One region of the Thermostichus sp. OS-CIW-33 genome, then DNA from elsewhere that is predicted to be linked to it. Evidence: riboswitches for the same ligand, from Rfam matches in the RefSeq annotation. Region 1 holds a riboswitch; each other region holds the start of a gene.
The links. Region 1 has a riboswitch for cobalamin ahead of ACVWZG_RS02515 (TonB-dependent receptor plug domain-containing protein). Riboswitches for the same ligand answer to the same signal wherever they lie in the genome.

Region 1 (5,643 bases):
CCGCAGAGCCAGGTTGGTGTAGCCGGGCAGAGATTGGGTATTGGCGTTGTTGGTAAAGAAAGTGCCAATGTGATGCAGGAAAACTGAGGCATACCGATCCTCTGCATCGCGGTAGCTCAGGCCCAGGTTGAAGCTGTCTGCTCCCACGAAGGCTAGCTGTTTGCCAACCGCTTTGGGATCCAGCGCCGAGCGGATGATGGGATCGTTCAGGGTGTAGTTGGCAAAAAGAGTCCAGTTTTCCCCCAATCGCAAATCCAGGGCTGCTTCCAAGCCCGTGTATTCCACGAGCTCAATGTTTTCGTAGGTTCCCCTGCGCGGGCCGGTGCTGACAAAGGTAATGCCATCGCGGATGCGGTTATGGGCAAAGGTCAAGCGCAGTAGGCCAAAATCTCCCAAAGCCTGATCCAGGCCAATGTCAAAACTCTCTCCCCGCTCCGGGCGCAAATTGGGGTTGCCGTCGACTTCAAAAAAGCCCCGCAAACGAAAGAATAAGTTTGAGATCAAGGGAGTGCGAAAGCTGCCGGCATAATTGGCCCTCAGGGTGGTGCCTTCTGCCAAAACCCAGCGGATCCCTGCGGCAGGAGAGGTGGCCGAACCGTTGACCAGATTGCTCGAATCTTGGCGAACACCTAAGTTGAGATAAAAGTTGGGCTGTGGCTTGTAATCCAGGCGGGCAAAGAGGGCCCCTTGGTTCACGGTATTGTCGTAGTTGACATTGGTGGATCCCCTGGCAAAGGAGAAGGTGGTGTTGCGAGCTGAAATGGATCGGTAGTCTGCTCCTAGAGTAAGCTCCAGGTTTTCAGCAGCCTTCCAGGTGTATTGCAGTTGGGATCCCCACCCCGTTCGCAGGATCTCATCCCGGGATCCCTGGCTTTGTGGGGCGCTGAAGCGATAGTTGAGGTCGTCAAAAAATACCCTGGCTTGCAGGGATCCCTTCTCTTGATCCCACAGCCAACTGAGATCTAACAGCAGGTCGTTGGTGTTTTGCACTGCATCGGGGGAGGGAAACTCGGTGCTGCCAGGCACCTGAAACGCTTTGTTGAGATAAAGGGCATTTCCGGTTAGGACTTGGCCTTCTGCCAGTTGCCAGGTGAGCTTGGCTTGTAGGTTGTGGTACTCCACCGCCGAGTTTTCCCGCCTGCCGGCTTTGCCCAAACGCCTAATTTCAAAAGGAAAGTCGTTGTTGCTCTGCAGACGGCGATAGCTGACCACCCAGCCCAGATCCTGCACCTGGCCGCGGTTCTGGATCCCTTGCTCGTTGAGGCCGTAGCTGCCGATAGCCGCTTCCAGCACGGTCTCGGATCCCGGCTTTGGCTCCAGGGTTACGATGTTCATGACCCCGCCAACGGCATCGGAGCCGTATAAGGTGGAGCCCCCACCTGGAGAGATCTCAATACGCTCGACCACATCTGTAGTGATCTGAGACAGATCGAACCCGCCAAAAAAGCCCAGGTCGTTAATGGGGCGGCCATCCAAGAGCACCAAAACCTGGGCCGTTCGTCCTCCCCGCATAAACTGGGAGCTAAGGGCTCCCAACTGGGTTCCTGCCGTGCCGTCGCTGAGGATCCCGGGCAGGTAGCGCAGGGCCTCCTGAACCGTTCTTGCCCCTTGCTCTCGAATTTGCTGGCGGGTAATGACGTAAACCGGGCGGGAAGAATCCCGCAGCAAACCAGGACGGCGAAAAGGTGTGGTGACGGGTTGATTTAAAATCTCGGCGCTAACACCGGTTTCCAACACCTCTTGAGCTGAAGGTGAAGAGGCCGCCGGCTGCGCCCACGCTGGGATCCCCAAAACAAGACCCCCCAGCGCCAGGCTGAGACCTAGAATGGGATTCATTTTCTTTCTTGAAGCTCCTGATTCCGTGCGACGCGGAAGAAAGACGAGCCAGAACCGCAGGCGGGCATCCTGACTGAGGGCATAGGTCTAGCCCAAGCCCATCACAGTTGCGGCACAGCGCCGGATTTGCACCGGACTTTCCCCTTTACATGCCCTGGCTGATCCCCAGGACAACCTGTCGGTACAGCTTTCTCTGCGATTGCTCCGAAAAAGCCGTGCTAGGCATCATACATCCCCTGCTCTGGAGTTCCTATCCTGCCAGGGGGGATGTCATCCCCAGGGGTGAACGGGATCCCAACGGCAATCCCAGGGCTTCGGATGGGCCACATCCCATTTAGGCCAGATTTCTTCACTGCTTTGTAAGCAGTTGAAGGATAGCCCGCTGCTACTCCAGATCGCGAGGCCCAGGGATCCCTTAGCCTTTTAGAGAACAGAGATACGCTGAGACTTCACAAGACCCACAGCTTTTGGGAAAGCAAGATGGGGACGCTGGCCTAGCCGTCATGGGCAGGATCCGTATGAATTAGTACCCAACCGGATAGAAAAGAGGGGCTTTTTCGGTCGCGTGAGCGGCGCGGAGCGCTCTTTCTGGCAAAGCCGTTGCCTGGTGGGCTGGATCCGGCTCAACTTGGCTGGGAGAGGCAATTGGCACCTCAATCATCCGATCCGGTACCAGCGGCACCATTTCGGAGCGGTCGGCGATTTCCCGCAGAGAATTGGCAATGGATTCTTGAGTCAGCAGAAACTGTCGTTCGTTGCGCTGCATCTGCTGCCACACCTGGTAACGCTGGCTCCACCGGCTTTGGGTATGCACAGTCCAACTGTAAAGGCTCAACACTGAAACGCCGGAGAGGATAGCCATCCCTGTGGAGATTTGCTTCCACCAGGCTAGGTGTTCTGCCCAAGCAAGATGCTGGCTGCGAGGATGGGCTGATTTCAACTTCAAATCCAAAGGCTGGGTGCGGCTGGCTTGAACTGTACCGGAGAGGGGTCGGCTCAGAGCAGAAGGCTGTCTGTGGCGACGAGGGCTCTTGGGACGATCAAGACCTGCGTTCAAAGGCTGGCTAACCATAGGGCTTAACCTCACACACACCAAGGGATCCGACGGTGCAGGACTGCCGGTTCCGCTTCACCCTAGTTCCCCGCGCCCCCCAACAGCAACCCCCTTCTCCCGATTCCTGGTCTCGGCGGGCTAGCCGTCCGCTTCACGGTAGCCGATCTCTTGAGAGCGGGAGAACCAACCTAAACCTACATCTGACTGCTGCGGGCAGCCACTCGCAGTTTGGCAGAGCGGGCCCGTGGATTGCGTTGCCGTTCCAGTTCGGAAGGGGACAAGGGCTTGGGGGTGAGCACCTGCCAACGAGGATCCCTGCGGAAGGCCCATTTCACCAAGCGATCTTCAAGGCTATGGAAGCTGATCACGGCCAACCTGCCGCCGGGTTTCAACCAAGTGGGGGCTTGGGCCAGCAAGGTTTCTAAAGCCTCCAGTTCTCGGTTCACGGCAATGCGCAACGCCTGAAAGACCCGAGTGGCCGGGTGAATGCGGCCTCGCCGAGCTGCCGGAGGTACTGCCTGCCAAACCACCTGGGCCAACTGAGTGGTTGTGGCGAGGGGACGAGCCTGCTCGATGTGATGGGCGATGCGGCGGGCAAATCGCTCTTCGCCGTAACGGGTGAAAATCTCGATCAACTCTTCGACCGGGCGATGATTAACCCAATCGGCGGCAGTCTCCTGAGCTGTACTGGGATCCATGCGCATATCCAGCGGCCCCTCCCCGCGAAAGCTAAATCCCCGCTCAGGACAGTCCAGTTGCGGCGAACTCACCCCCAAGTCGGCCACGATGCCATCGAAGGGGATCCCCTGCCCCTGCTCATCCCGAAAGCCGTGCTGCTGCAGATCGAAATCGGCAAAATTGAGGTGCCACAGTTGGATGCGACTACTGGGGATCCCTTCTGCTGCAAAACGCGCTTGCGCCGCCTGTAGAGCCGCCGGATCCCGATCCAACCCCACCACTCGGGCAGCTCCCCCCCGCAGCAGCGCCAAGCTGTGCCCACCCCCTCCCAACGTCACATCCAGAAAAGTGCCGCCCCCCTGGGGTTGCAGGTAGGCCATCACCTCCTCGGTCAAAACAGAGTCGTGTTGATACACCTTGCCAAGCACGGTCTGCGGGGGTTCTATTTCTGCTGCTACAAAGTTCAGTATCTGCAAAAAAAAGGCCGAGGCCAGGCCCCGACCGAGGAATCCATGTTGTTAAGGTGATCCTCTGAGAAAAGAGGGGTGGCCGTCAAAAGACAGGCTGTCTTGGGATCCCCGGCAAAATCTCTGGGGCGCGAGTCCCGCTCTGAGTATGATGAGACTGCTCCCGCTTTTGCCTAGTCTGCCGTCAGGGTTGCTGTGTTGACTCACTCTTCTGCTGCTGATATCTTGACCCTCTCGCCGGCCAAGGGCCTGCGCGGCCAAGTGAGCATCCCCGGTGACAAGTCCATTTCCCACCGCGCCCTGATGCTGGGATCCCTGGCCGAAGGAGAAACCACCATCCAAGGGCTGTTGCTGGGAGAGGATCCCCGCAGTACGGCAGCCTGTTTTCGGGCGCTGGGGGCAGATATTTCGGAGCTCAACAGCGAGTGTGTTCGCATTCGGGGAGTTGGCCTGGGCCAGCTGCAAGAACCGGCAGACGTGTTGGATGCAGGTAACTCCGGCACCACCTTGCGCCTGATGCTGGGGATCCTGGCTGGCCAGGCCGGGCGCTTTTTTGCCGTCACCGGCGATCGCTCCCTGCGCTCGCGGCCCATGGGGCGGGTGGTAGGACCGCTGCGGCAGATGGGGGCCAGCATTTGGGGACGGGCCGGTGGGACGTTGGCACCTTTGGCCGTACAAGGGGGATCCCTCAAGGGCATTCACTACCGCTCCCCGGTGGCTTCAGCGCAGGTAAAATCCTGCCTCTTGCTGGCGGGTCTGCTGGCGGAAGGCACCACCCAAGTCACCGAGCCGGCTCTCTCTCGGGACCACTCGGAACGGATGTTGCGGGCCTTCGGGGCCAACATTCAGGTGGATCCGGAAACAAAAACCGTGGCCGTGGTGGGCGGATCCCGCCTGGTGGGCCAAAAAGTTCAGGTGCCGGGAGATATCAGCTCGGCAGCCTTTTGGCTGGTGGCCGCCTCCATTGTGCCCGAGAGCGAATTGCTGCTAAGGGATGTGGGCCTCAACCCCACCCGTACCGGTGCACTACGGGTGTTGCAGGAGATGGGGGCTGACATCCAAATTGAGAACCTCCGGGAAATGGCCGGCGAGCCCCTGGGAGATCTGCGGGTGCGTTCGGCCCGCTTGCGCGGCTGCACCATCGCCGGCGATCTCATCCCCACCCTGATCGACGAGATCCCGGTTTTGGCGGTGGCGGCGGCCTTTGCCGAGGGGATCACCGTGATTCGCGATGCCGCAGAGCTGCGGGTCAAAGAAAGCGACCGTCTGGCTGCCATAGCCCAAGAGCTGAGCCGCATGGGAGCCCAGGTCACTGAATATCCTGATGGCCTGGAAATCAAGGGAGGGATCCCTCTTCACGGGGCCGAGGTCGACAGCCACGAGGATCACCGCATCGCCATGAGCCTGATGGTGGCAGCTCTAGGAGCGCAGGGATCCACCCTCCTCAGAGGAGCCGACTGTGCCCGCATCTCCTACCCCGACTTCATTCCCACCCTGCAACGATTGACTGCTTCCCCCCTGGAGTCTTGAGAGGGCCCATCTTTAACTTTGCCGCCTCTGCTCCTATGTCGACCTGCCCCAGCCCGCCCGGCCCTATCGCTATTGAAC
Region 2 (5,643 bases), on a different contig from region 1:
TCCCGGAGAGCAGCTTTGCCGGTTGCATCAGCAGACCGTAGGCCCTAAGCCAGCCGCATCAGCACAACAGCGGCACCGCCCGCGGCGACTTGTCAAGCCAGCCCGACCAGTTACATCAGCGGGTCGTGGGCCTTACTCGCGCAGACCCTCAGGTTGGGTTTCCAGAAGCTCCTCCCCTAGCTGATGAGCGGCAGCCACCATATTTTTCAGTGCGGGGATCACCTCCTCCCAGCGGCGGGTCTTGAGGCCACAATCGGGATTAACCCAAGTTTGCTCCACAGGCAAGTGGGCCAGTCCTGTGCGCAGCTGCTGCAGGATTTGCTCAACGCTCGGCACCGCAGGGCTGTGGACATCGTAAACGCCGTTGCCCACCTGGTGACGATACCCAGCCTGGGCAATTTGCAGCAGGGTTTTGTTGTTGCTGCGGCTGTTTTCAATGGAAAGCACGTCGGCATCCAGCCGCTCAATGTGCTCGATGATGTCCCCAAACTCTGAGTAGCACATGTGGGTGTGAATCTGGGTTTCCGGCTTGGCCCCGCCGGTAGCTAGGCGAAAGGCATCCACTGCCCAGCTGAGGTATTCTGGCCAGCGTTCTTTTTTCAGAGGTAGCCCCTCCCGCAGTGCCGGCTCATCCACTTGCACCATCACCGCTCCAGCCGCTTCCAGATCTGCCACTTCGGCTCTCAAGGCCAGGGCAATCTGCAAAGCCTGCTCCCGCCGGGGAATATCAACACGGGGAAAGGACCAGTTGAGCATAGTCACTGGCCCCGTGAGCATGCCTTTCACCGGCTTTTGGGTGTGGGACTGGGCTACTTGGAATTCCCGCACTGTCATGGGTTGGGGGCGAACCACGTCGCCGTAGAGAATGGGAGGGCGCACGCAGCGGCTGCCGTAACTCTGCACCCAGCCGTGTTCAGTGAAGGCAAAGCCTTCCAGCTTCTGGGCAAAGTACTCCACCATGTCGGTGCGCTCAAATTCCCCATGCACCAACACATCCAGGCCAATCTCTTCTTGAATGCGGATGCACTTGGCAATCTCAGCGTCAATGGCTGCTTCGTACTCCGCCTGCGAAACCTCCCCTCTTTTGTACTTAGCTCGCCACTGCCGCACCTCTGGAGTTTGGGGGAAGGAGCCAATGGTGGTGGTGGGCAAAGGTGGTAGCTGAACCTGCCGACTTAGGCGCTGCTCGTAGGGCAGGAATCGCTCGAAGTCCTGGAGCTTGAGGTTGGCCAAAGCCTGGCGCACTTGGGGGTTGGGGGGGCTAAACTGCGCAAAGCTCTGCCATTGCTGCTGGATTTCCGCCTGCTGGGCAGCAGTGTCTTCGCCGTTGAGGGCTCGCGCCAGGAGAGCTACTTCGGCCAGCTTCTGTTCGGCAAAGCTGAGGATATTTCTGAGGGGTTCCGGCAACTGGGCTTCCAGAGCAGCGTCGTGGGGCACAAATTGCAACGAAGCGGAAGGCTGCACCCGTAGGTTGGGAGCTACCCCCTGCAGCTCCCGCAGGCTGGCCAAGACGGTCTCAGGCTGAACCTTCCAGACATTCCGAGCGTCCACTACGCCAGCACCTAGGATCTGGTCAGCCGGAAAGCCATAGGTTCTTACCAGATCCAGGGTGTGGCCACGGGTAAAGTCAAGGCTAATGCCGGCCACCGGCAGTTGCACCACCCAGGGGTAAGTCTCCCCCAGGTCATCGAAGTAGGTGACCAAGTGGACAGGGATCCCGGCGGTTGCCAACTGGCGGTAGCTCATTTCCACAGCTTCCCGCAGGCCACTTCCCTGGCTGGTAACCAAAATGGGATCGTGAATCTGGACTTCTGGGATCCCCAGCTGTTTTAACTCCTGGAGGAGATCCCGGTACAGAGGAAGGAGCTTTTCCAAGTCCGCCCGCAGATCCCCAGATCGCTGGCTAAGGCAGAGCAAAGTCACTGGACTGAGGACAACGGGGCTGGTGCGCTCCCCTAGGATCCCTTGGGCCCGCCGAACTCTTTCCAAAAAATCCCCAAAGTTAGGACTGGGATCGGCTTCCGGCTCAATTTCGGGTACCAAGTAGTGGTAGTTGGTGTCAAACCACTTGGTCATTTCCAAAGCCGGCAGGCCCTCCCGCCCCCGCGCCATGGCAAAGTAGCGGTCTAAACCCGACAGACCTCGGAACCGAGAGGGGATCAGCCCCAGCCAGGTGGCCCAGTCCAGTACATGGTCGTAGAGAGTCTGATCCCCTACCGCAATGTGATCAATCCCAGCTTGTAGCTGAGTCTGCCAGGCTTGAGTCTCCAAATCCCAAAAGGTAGCCAGCAGAGCCTCTGACCCTAGGGCACCACTCCAAAAGCCTTCCAAAGCTTTTTTGAGCTCGCGGCGCTTGCCCATGCGGGCATACCCCAATGTCATGGTTTGTGCAGTCATGTTGTGTGCCATCCCAAATACTGAGTTTTCTAATTTTCCTGCGTTCAATTCGCCCTCAACTGGGATCCCGCCCGCCAAGGAAGAAACCGGCTGTTCCTCTCTTGCCTCTGGAACCCCAACAAAACACTGCCTTTTGCGCAAAAAAGATACTCAACGCAGCCAGCGATCGCAGTGGCTACTTGCCAGCCTACCAATTGAAGTCAGGAAGCCTGACATCTCACTCTTTCCTTCGCGTAGGCGGGCTGTAGATCTTGATAGATCTTGGTGCAACAGCACCCAAAATTTACTCTCTCCCGGCCAACTGGCTCAGAGTCTTGCTTGGGTTCTTGGACTTATTTCTACTGCTGAGGAGTACCGAAAGCTTGTGGGAGCAACGCCGGGAAAATGCTCAGGATAACGAAAGCAGAAACGAGCTAAAGCCAAGACAGTTACCATCTGTACCTCGCAGATGTTGTGAAGTTTAGAAAAACCATCGGCGGGCATTCTGACTGACACGGTTTTGGGGGACAAGATCTGGATCGGCAGCGAATGACTCTAGAGATTTGCTGCAGAACTTCTCCTAAACCGGATCACAGCTGCGGGACAGCGGCAGATTCTCACTGCTCTTTCCCCGTTTCCTCTGGCGGCTGATCCCCGTCAGAACCGATAGCTGAGCTACATCGTATCACGGAGTTCAGAGACGGGAGTAGAGTGCTTCAATCATCACCAAGCCAGCAGCCTTTGGAGCTACCAGACCTCACCTTTCACCCAGCGGTCTTGCAGGAAGTCATCGGAATCCTCTAAGCATCCTCCCCCCCTGCATTGCTCTCAAGTAGAACTTGGGGAAGTCGTAGGGCTGATGGCTCCCTCTGGTTTTGGCAAAACTACTCTGGCCAAGTTGCTGGCGGGCTACCTTACCCCCAGCCAAGGTCGGGTGAGTGTGACAGGGCAGCCTTTGCCTCGGCGAGGGTACTGTCCAGTGCAGCTTGTCTTTCAACATCCAGAGCAGGCCGTTAACCCCCACTGGCGCATAGCTCAGGTCTTGCGGGAAGGGCCTCCTCCCCAGCCAGAGGTTCTCCACACCTTAGGCATTTCCCCCAGTTGGCTCAACCGCTATCGCCATGAGCTAAGCGGGGGAGAATTGCAGCGGGTTGTCATCGCCCGGGTTCTCAACCCACAAACTCGCTATTTGAACTCGCTATTTGATTGCAGATGAGATGACAGCCATGCTCGACGCCAATACCCAAGCCCTGATCTGGCAAGCTGTCTTGGCCTATGGGCGGGCACATCAGATGGGGCTTTTGGTCATCAGTCATGATCGCTTTCTCCTGGAACGGCTCTGCAGCCGCTACGTCATCATGACCAGCCACGACCCTTACCTGGTGAAGCGGGCCGGCCACCGGGTGGTGCGCATGGAGGGAGGGCGCCTGTATGATCTGCGCTGAGGGCTGCCGGGATCCCTATTTTGCTCTCCACAGGCTCTGTTGAGCTCCAGGGGGCAAGGGTCTGAGCCCATTGATTGTTGGATGGAGAACAGCATGCAATCTCTCTCCCGATTTCTCAATAAAATCCGCTATCTCCTACAGGAGACTTTTTTGGGGTTGCGGCGGGGGGGCTGGCTGAACTGGGCCGCTGTGAGCACCCTGCTGGTGTTGCTGTTCTTGGTGGGGATCGGCGTTGAGCTGTCCTGGGGCGTGGATGCCACGGTGCAGTCGCTGGGAGGACAACTGGAGATCTCCGTCTACCTGGAGCCGGAACGGCAGGGGGTGGAGCTGCAACCTCAGGTCGCCCAACTGCCTCATGTGGCCGAGGTGAAGGTCATCACCAAAGACCAGGCTTGGCGCAACCTTTTGCTGGAAATGGGGATCCAAGACGAGGCGGCCATGGAAACCCAGTTGGGGGAGAACCCCTTGGTGGATGCTCTGCGGGTTAAGGCGGATTCCACCGAAGCCTTGGGGGAAGTGGCGGAGCAGATTCGCCAACTGGAAGGGGTGGATGAGGTCTACTACGGCGACCGCATTGTGGAGCAACTGGCCCAGCTCCAGGACATGCTACGGCTGGGATCCCTGACCATTACCGGCGTGTTGGCCCTGACAGCGGTGGCGGTCATCACCACCACCATTCGCCTCATCGTCATGGCGCGGCGGCGGGAGATCGAGGTGATGCAATTGGTGGGGGCGACGGCAGCCTGGATTTACTTGCCCTTTATTTTGCAAGGGTGCCTGTTTGGGGTGATCAGCGCAGTGGGAGCTTGGGGATTGATCTTGGGATCCCAGCAGTTGCTGCAGGAGCTGCTGGAGCAGTTGATTGCCTTGCCCTTCCTCAAGGTGATGCAGGCAGATCGCAGCCAACTGGAGTTTTGGCTCTTGCCGTCGATGTTGTTGGGGATGGGGGTTTTTCTGGGCACCACCAGCAGCTTGATCGCGGTGCGCAAGTCGGCAGGGCGATGAGCTGGAGGCGATGCTGAGGAAAGCCCTGGATATTCCAATCTGAGGATCGCCATAGGATAAGATGATGGACTCTACTTCCCTGGCTTTCCAAGATCTGGCCGCCATGAACCCATTGCCTCCTCCCGCCCACCCTTACCAATTCCGCGCTTTGGGCCTAGTTAAGGGATCCCTGAGATCGATCCCCAAGACTTATGCGCAGGCAACCTTGGTTGCCTCTGACGGAGCAGAATATCCGGCTACCCCCGGACGCGCCGAGCTTCTCGGCCCCTTCGAGCACTGCATCAAGAGCGGCCATACCTACTGGTACTACGTGCAGCCGCAGCCGCGTTCAGGGGGGGCTTTGGGCTTGAGCATCATCCGCATCCTGGCCCTGCCGGAAGAGGAGCAAGACCCAGAGTGGGAAGAAGAACCGTTTTTGCCTGCCCCTGAGGACACAGAGGAAGGCTTTAACATCCGCGGCATTGTCGAGCCCCACGATGGCTTTGTTGAGGTGACTGTGCGGCGCAAGCCCCAGGGAACCAAGCAATTTGCTCCTCTGCAATTGCGCTTGGAAGGGTTCTTGCCCGGAGCTGTGGCGGGCGAGTTTTGGGATCTGTTGGCAGAGCGAGAGGGCAACAAACTGCTGTTGGTGGATGGTACCCGCCTGTTGACCGCAGTAGCCTAGCTATCTGGATTGGCCCTGCTTGAGAACCTTAAAATAAACCAAAGAGCTTCCCAACCGATGGTGTCTGCTGCCGGCTTGTCCCAACGGGTCGCCCATCTATCCCCTTCCCCCACGCTATCCATTTCGGCTCTGGCTAAAGCCATGCAGGCAGAG
Region 3 (5,643 bases), on a different contig from region 1:
CTTTTGATGGCGGAGCTGGGTTTGCCGGATCTCCTGAGCCACCTGCCAAGGGCGAGGATCCCCCTTAGGTTGTCGTGGCTCGCCGCCGTGGTCGGCAGGATCAAAGGGAGATAGGGTCGCCACCAGCGATTCTCGAAAGTCGCTCCAGGAAGCCGATTGCAGACCCATCTGAACCACCCGCCAGGCCCCATAGGAGGCCCCAGCGGCAGCCAGGATCCCAGGGATCCCGGCCAGGGAGAGGGAAACCTTGGGCAGGGTGGGCAGGATCTGATCCAGCAGCCCCACCACCAGGGCGAAAACAAAGATCCCGCTCCCCGCGGCAGCGGCACCTGAAACCCAAGAGGAGCGGGAGAGCATCATCGTTTTTTCGTCATCACAACCGCTAGAGCGGGAAAACCAGGTTCAAAAATTGCCTGTCTGCACTCAGTTTATCCCGCCAGCAGCCTCTGTTTCCCTCTTAGGGCACCTGCCATGCCCGTTGGTGGTAGCCCTCTAATTGGGCCCAGGGATCCCCAGCCGCTGCGTGGGTGTGGCCGTGCTGAGGGTGATGGTGAGAATGAGGGTGGTGATGGGATCCGTGCCCGTGATGGTGGTGATGATGCTCGTGAGGATGGTGATGGGTATGCCCAGCTCTGACCTCTGCGCTCACGGCCAGGCGAAACTTGCACAGGTGGCAGTTCATTTGGGTTTGGCCCTGTAGGGCTTCCTGCTCCAGTTGCTGCAGGCTGTGCAGCACCGTGTCCACAAGGCCCAATTCCGGCAGCATCAGCCAGTCGATTTCCGACTGTCGTTGTCGTTGTTGTTCCACTGCCGCCTCAATTTTTTTCACCAGCACTCCGGTAAACAGGAAGTAGGGCAGCACGATCACCCGGCGCGGATGCCAGGACAAGGCCCGCTCCAATCCCACGGGCAGGCGGGGATGGGTAATGCCGATAAAGCAAGTTTCCACAGCGGCAAACCCAGATCCTTCCCAAAGCAACCGGGCCAGTTTACAGGCTTCGGCATTGGCCTCGGGATCGCTGGAGCCGCGACCCACAAACAGGAGCACGGTTTCTGCTTCTGGGATCCGCCGCGGTTGGGCGGCCATCAAAGCAGCCAATCGGTCTCGCAGCAGTTGCAGGATCTCGATGCGGATCCCCAGCGGCCCACCGTAATGAATGCGCAACTGGGGATAGAGGGCCTGCAGGCGATCCAGTTCCATCGTCACATCGAACTTGTTGTGGCGGGCCCCAAACAGCAACAGCGGCAGGGCCACGATCTCCTGCCACCCTTGGGCCAAGCACTGCTCTACCCCCTGGGCAATGGTTGGCTGGGTCAGCTCCAGAAAGCAGGGGATCACCGGTCGATGGGGGGTGAGAGCTTGGTAAGCCTGGGCTAGCTCCAGAAAGGCTTGCTGCCCTTGGGGGTCGCGGGATCCGTGGCCGATAAGCAATAGGGGCAATGAAGGAGAAGCAAGCTGCCCAACCGCAAGCGGAGGGGAAACACTGAGGGTATTCAACACAAAAAACTCCGTTCCTTGTGAATCGCAAGGGGTACAGGACAACGGCAGGTGGGTGTTCTGGCTGAGGGAGGGATCCCATCACAGTTGCGTCACAGTGGCGGACTTGCACCGCGCTTTCCCCAGTCTGCCTGAGCCTTTTAGGTTAGCTTGCCGCTTGTCGTTCACCAAGCCCCCTGGGGGGGATGTCCTTGTCTGCCAGAAGATAGCCCTGAGGCATGAGCGGTACGGCAGACTCATGCTCAAAGGGCAGCAAAACTGTTGCCGCGCTAATCCCCCTTGCCCCTGGGAGAGGGCCTAACGCCGGCCCGCTAGTCTGGGGGGCTGAAAGTGTCGCAGGCGCAGGGCATTGGCGACCACCGAAACGGAACTCAGGGCCATGGCTGCCCCCGCCAGCATAGGGTTGAGCAACCAGCCTGTAAAGGGATAGAGCGCCCCAGCGGCAATCGGGATCCCCAGCGTGTTGTAGATAAAGGCGAAGAAGAGGTTTTGGCGGATGTTGTTGAGGGTGGCCCGGCTGAGTTGAATGGCAGTGGCGACTCCGCGCAGATCTCCCGACATGAGGGTAATATCGCTGGCGGCCATCGCCACATCCGTACCTGTACCAATGGCGATCCCCACATCGGCTTCTGCCAGAGCCGGAGCATCGTTAATGCCATCTCCCACCATCGCCACCCGCCGTCGCGGTTGTCTTAGGCTGCGTATGTAAGCTGCCTTCTGATCCGGACGGACTTGGGCAATTACCCGCTGAATGCCTGCTTGCCGAGCAACCGCTTGGGCCGTGGTGGGGTTATCCCCGGTTAGCAGGATCACCTCTAGACCCATCTGTTGCAGCTGTTGCACTGCCTCAGGAGAGGTGGGTTTGAGCGGATCGGCAATGGCCAACAGCCCCACCAGGCTCTGGGATTGGGCTACGCCGATCACCGTTTTGCCCTGGCTTTCCCAATTCTGAACCCGCTCTGACCAAGAGGGATCCCAGGGGATCCCCATCTCCTGTAGCCAGCTCAGCCGACCGATGCGGATCCACTGGTCTTCCACCCAGGCTTCTGCCCCACTGCCTATCCTTGCCTGAAAATGCTGGGCAGGAGGGATGGCAATTTTTTCCGCTTCGGCTTTCTGCACCACCGCCTGGGCCAAAGGATGTTCCGAGTGCCGCTCCACCGCCGCTGCCAGGCGCAACACCGTCAGGGGAGAGGAGCCATTAGCCCAAATATCGGTGACGGTAGGGCGACCTTCAGTCAGGGTGCCAGTTTTGTCCAAGACCACCGTGCGCAAGTCGTGGGCCAATTCCAGGCTGTCGGCACTTTTCACCAGGATCCCCAATTCTGCCCCTCGTCCCGTGGCCACCAGGATCGAGGTGGGGGTTGCCAACCCCAGCGCACAAGGGCAGGCGATGATCAGCACCCCAATCGTGTTCACCAAGGCCAGCGTCAGGTTGTCCGCCAGCACCCACCAGAGCACGAAAGTTAGAACTGCCACCCCGATCACTGCCGGCACAAACCAGGCAGTCACCCGATCCGCCAACTGTTGAATCGGGGCTTTGGATCCCTGAGCTTCCTGCACCAAGCGCACGATCTGGGCCAGAACTGTGTCTTTGCCCACCCGCCGCGCTTCCATCACAAAGCTGCCCGTCCGATTCAGCGTTGCCCCAATCACCTCATCCCCCGCCGACTTGAGTACAGGCAGGCTCTCGCCGGTCACCATCGACTCGTCGAGGGTGGAGGATCCCTCTAGGATTACCCCATCCACCGGCACCTTCTCACCGGGGCGCACCCGGATCCAATCCCCCACCTGCACCTCCCGAATGGGGACATCCTGCTCCACCCCCTGGCGGATTACCCTCGCCGTTTTCGGTTGCAGCCCGATCAGCTTGCGAATGGCCTCAGAGGTTTGCCTTTTGGCCCGTTGCTCCATCCACTTGCCCACCAGGATCAAGGTGGTGACCACCGCCGACACTTCGTAATACACATCGGGATGCAGTCCCTGCCGATGGAAAGAGTCGGGGAAAACCGTTGGGAAAATGGAATAGAAGAAAGCCGCGCTCGTCCCTAAGACCACCAGCGTGTTCATATCCGCCGAGCGCCGTTGCCAAGCGGCCCAAGCGCCTCGATAAAAATGCTTGCCCACCCAAAACTGCACCGGAGCCGTCAGCAGCAACTGCAACCCAGGATTGTGCAGCCACATGGGAAAGCCCGGGATGTCCATCCCCAGCATCATCGGCAGGGATCCGATCACCAGCACCGTGCTGATGCCCACCCCTATCGCCACCTTGAGCTTCAGTTCCCGTTCTGCGGCCCGTTGGGCGATCCGCTCTGGATCCGACAGATCGTCCAGCTGCCAATCCTCCTGGATAAGGCGCGCCCGATACCCCGCCCGCTCCACCGCCCGAATCAGCGCCTGCGGATCCACCAGCCTGGGATCCCCTTTGACGGTGGCCTGCTCGCTGGCAAAATTCACGGATCCGGAGGATACTCCCTGCACCTGAGCGAGGGCCTGTTCGATGCTGCGGGCGCAGGAGGCACAGCTCATCCCTTGCAGGGCCAACTGCCAAGTGCCCTCAGGAGAAGGCGCAGAGGCCGATAATGCAGCCGATGACTTTTCAGGGGCAGGCATGGCAACACCTTGTTGATAAAGTTGATGCAATAACGGCTACTCCCCATCCTCGAAAGGGTGAAGGCAGCCATCTGTACAGGAATTCAAAACAGACGCCCGACCGTTCCCGGCCCAAAATTGACTAGGCCGGGGGATATCCCACCTGGGTGAGGGCCTGCCGCAAATCGCCCACAGGCCGCTCAGAAGTAATCCGCACCTGTTTGGTTTTGGGATCCCCTTCCACCTGCGCCTGGGGATCCAGTTGCCGCACCGCTTGCGCAATGGTGTCTATACAGGCCCCACAGGCCAGCTTGGGCACCGTCAAAACAACCTGCATCTTGGAAAACCCCCCCAATGCCACTGAAAGGATGCTAAACCTTACAGTGGGCTGGAAGGTCAAGAGGGAGGCTGAGGCTCGTCCATATTCCAGCGGTAGTCCACCTGATAGCCCCGCTGTCGCCACTCTTCCTCCAGTTGCACCTGTTGGGTGAGGGCTTTGCGCAGGGAGTTGATCAGCTCTTGCGTGCGGCCTCGGTTGCCAAAATCCTGTTCCTCTACTGCCGGAAAGGTTTGCCGCTCCAACACCCGCAGCAGAAATTCGTAGTGGATATGAGCCGGCACAGGAATACGTTTCATCGATCCAAGCAATCCTTAGAGATCAATTGTTCTCGCAGAGATCCATTGATAAATGGTTTTCATTCACTGAGATGACAACAGGTGGCGCACAGCTTGGCCGGGATCCGGCTGGGTCACCAGCGCTTCCCCCACGAGCACAGAGCGCACCCCCCAGGCCCGCAACTGCTGCAGATCGGCGGGGGTATGGATGCCGGACTCGCTGACAATGGGCAGCTCGCCGAGGAGATCCGAGTGGGCGGCCAACAGGTCGCGCGTTGTGTTCAAGTCCACCGTAAAGGTTCTCAGATCGCGATTGTTGATGCCAATGAGCACCTGCCCTCTGGAGTCTTGCAGTTGGGGCAAACGCAGCACCCGCTGCAACTCTTGGGAGGTGTGCACCTCCAGCAGAGCCGCCATGCCCAATTGCCGAATCAGCTTGAGAAAATAGCCCAAGTCCGCATCCGAGAGAATGGCGGCAATCAGCAGCACCGCATCTGCCCCCAGGCTGCGGGCCCAGAGGATTTGGTAGGGGTAGAGGATGAACTCCTTGCAGAGGATGGGGATCCCTACTGCCTGACGGATCCGGCGCAGATACTCGCCGCTGCCCTGAAAGAACCGCTCATCTGTGAGCACCGAGAGACAACTGGCCCCACCGGCCTCATAGCTCTGGGCAATGGCCACCGGGTCAAAGGGATCCCGGAGAACGCCGCGGCTGGGGGAGGCTTTTTTGACCTCGGCAATCAAGGAAACAGGGTGAGGAGACTGGGTAAGAGCCGCCACAAAATCCCGCACCGGCGGAGCCTGATCCAGTTGCCGTTGCAATTCCTTGAGGGGAAGCTGCTCCCGTTGGCGCTCCACCTCCTGTTCTTTGTGCCAGACGATCGCTTCCAAAATGTGGCGCGGCTTGGCTTCCGGCGCTGTTGTCTGGTACACCTGAG

Region 2: it holds a riboswitch for cobalamin, as region 1 does, so the genes downstream of both, metE (5-methyltetrahydropteroyltriglutamate--homocysteine S-methyltransferase) here and ACVWZG_RS02515 (TonB-dependent receptor plug domain-containing protein) in region 1, are expected to answer to the same signal.
Region 3: it holds a riboswitch for cobalamin, as region 1 does, so the genes downstream of both, ACVWZG_RS08395 (sirohydrochlorin chelatase) here and ACVWZG_RS02515 (TonB-dependent receptor plug domain-containing protein) in region 1, are expected to answer to the same signal.

The regions. Positions count from the first base shown of each region.
Region 1 is NZ_JBSSCH010000002.1:240,202-245,844, reverse strand. It holds gene ACVWZG_RS02515 (TonB-dependent receptor plug domain-containing protein) at 1-1,836, opposite strand, end outside; cobalamin riboswitch at 1,879-2,031, opposite strand; gene ACVWZG_RS02510 (hypothetical protein) at 2,360-2,908, opposite strand; gene rsmH (16S rRNA (cytosine(1402)-N(4))-methyltransferase RsmH) at 3,085-3,996, opposite strand; gene aroA (3-phosphoshikimate 1-carboxyvinyltransferase) at 4,231-5,565, shown strand; gene ACVWZG_RS02495 (TIGR03792 family protein) at 5,601-5,643, shown strand, end outside.
Region 2 is NZ_JBSSCH010000010.1:16,084-21,726, reverse strand. It holds gene metE (5-methyltetrahydropteroyltriglutamate--homocysteine S-methyltransferase) at 133-2,397, opposite strand; cobalamin riboswitch at 2,855-3,059, opposite strand; partial or broken gene ACVWZG_RS09025 (ABC transporter ATP-binding protein) at 3,206-3,821, shown strand; gene ACVWZG_RS09020 (cell division protein FtsX) at 3,915-4,826, shown strand; gene ACVWZG_RS09015 (hypothetical protein) at 4,888-5,490, shown strand; gene ACVWZG_RS09010 (pyridoxal phosphate-dependent aminotransferase) at 5,548-5,643, shown strand, end outside.
Region 3 is NZ_JBSSCH010000009.1:35,467-41,109, reverse strand. It holds gene ACVWZG_RS08400 (SPFH domain-containing protein) at 1-360, opposite strand, end outside; gene ACVWZG_RS08395 (sirohydrochlorin chelatase) at 458-1,501, opposite strand; cobalamin riboswitch at 1,532-1,667, opposite strand; gene ACVWZG_RS08390 (heavy metal translocating P-type ATPase) at 1,796-4,111, opposite strand; gene ACVWZG_RS08385 (heavy-metal-associated domain-containing protein) at 4,233-4,427, opposite strand; gene ACVWZG_RS08380 (DUF5340 domain-containing protein) at 4,487-4,726, opposite strand; gene trpC (indole-3-glycerol phosphate synthase TrpC) at 4,790-5,643, opposite strand, start outside.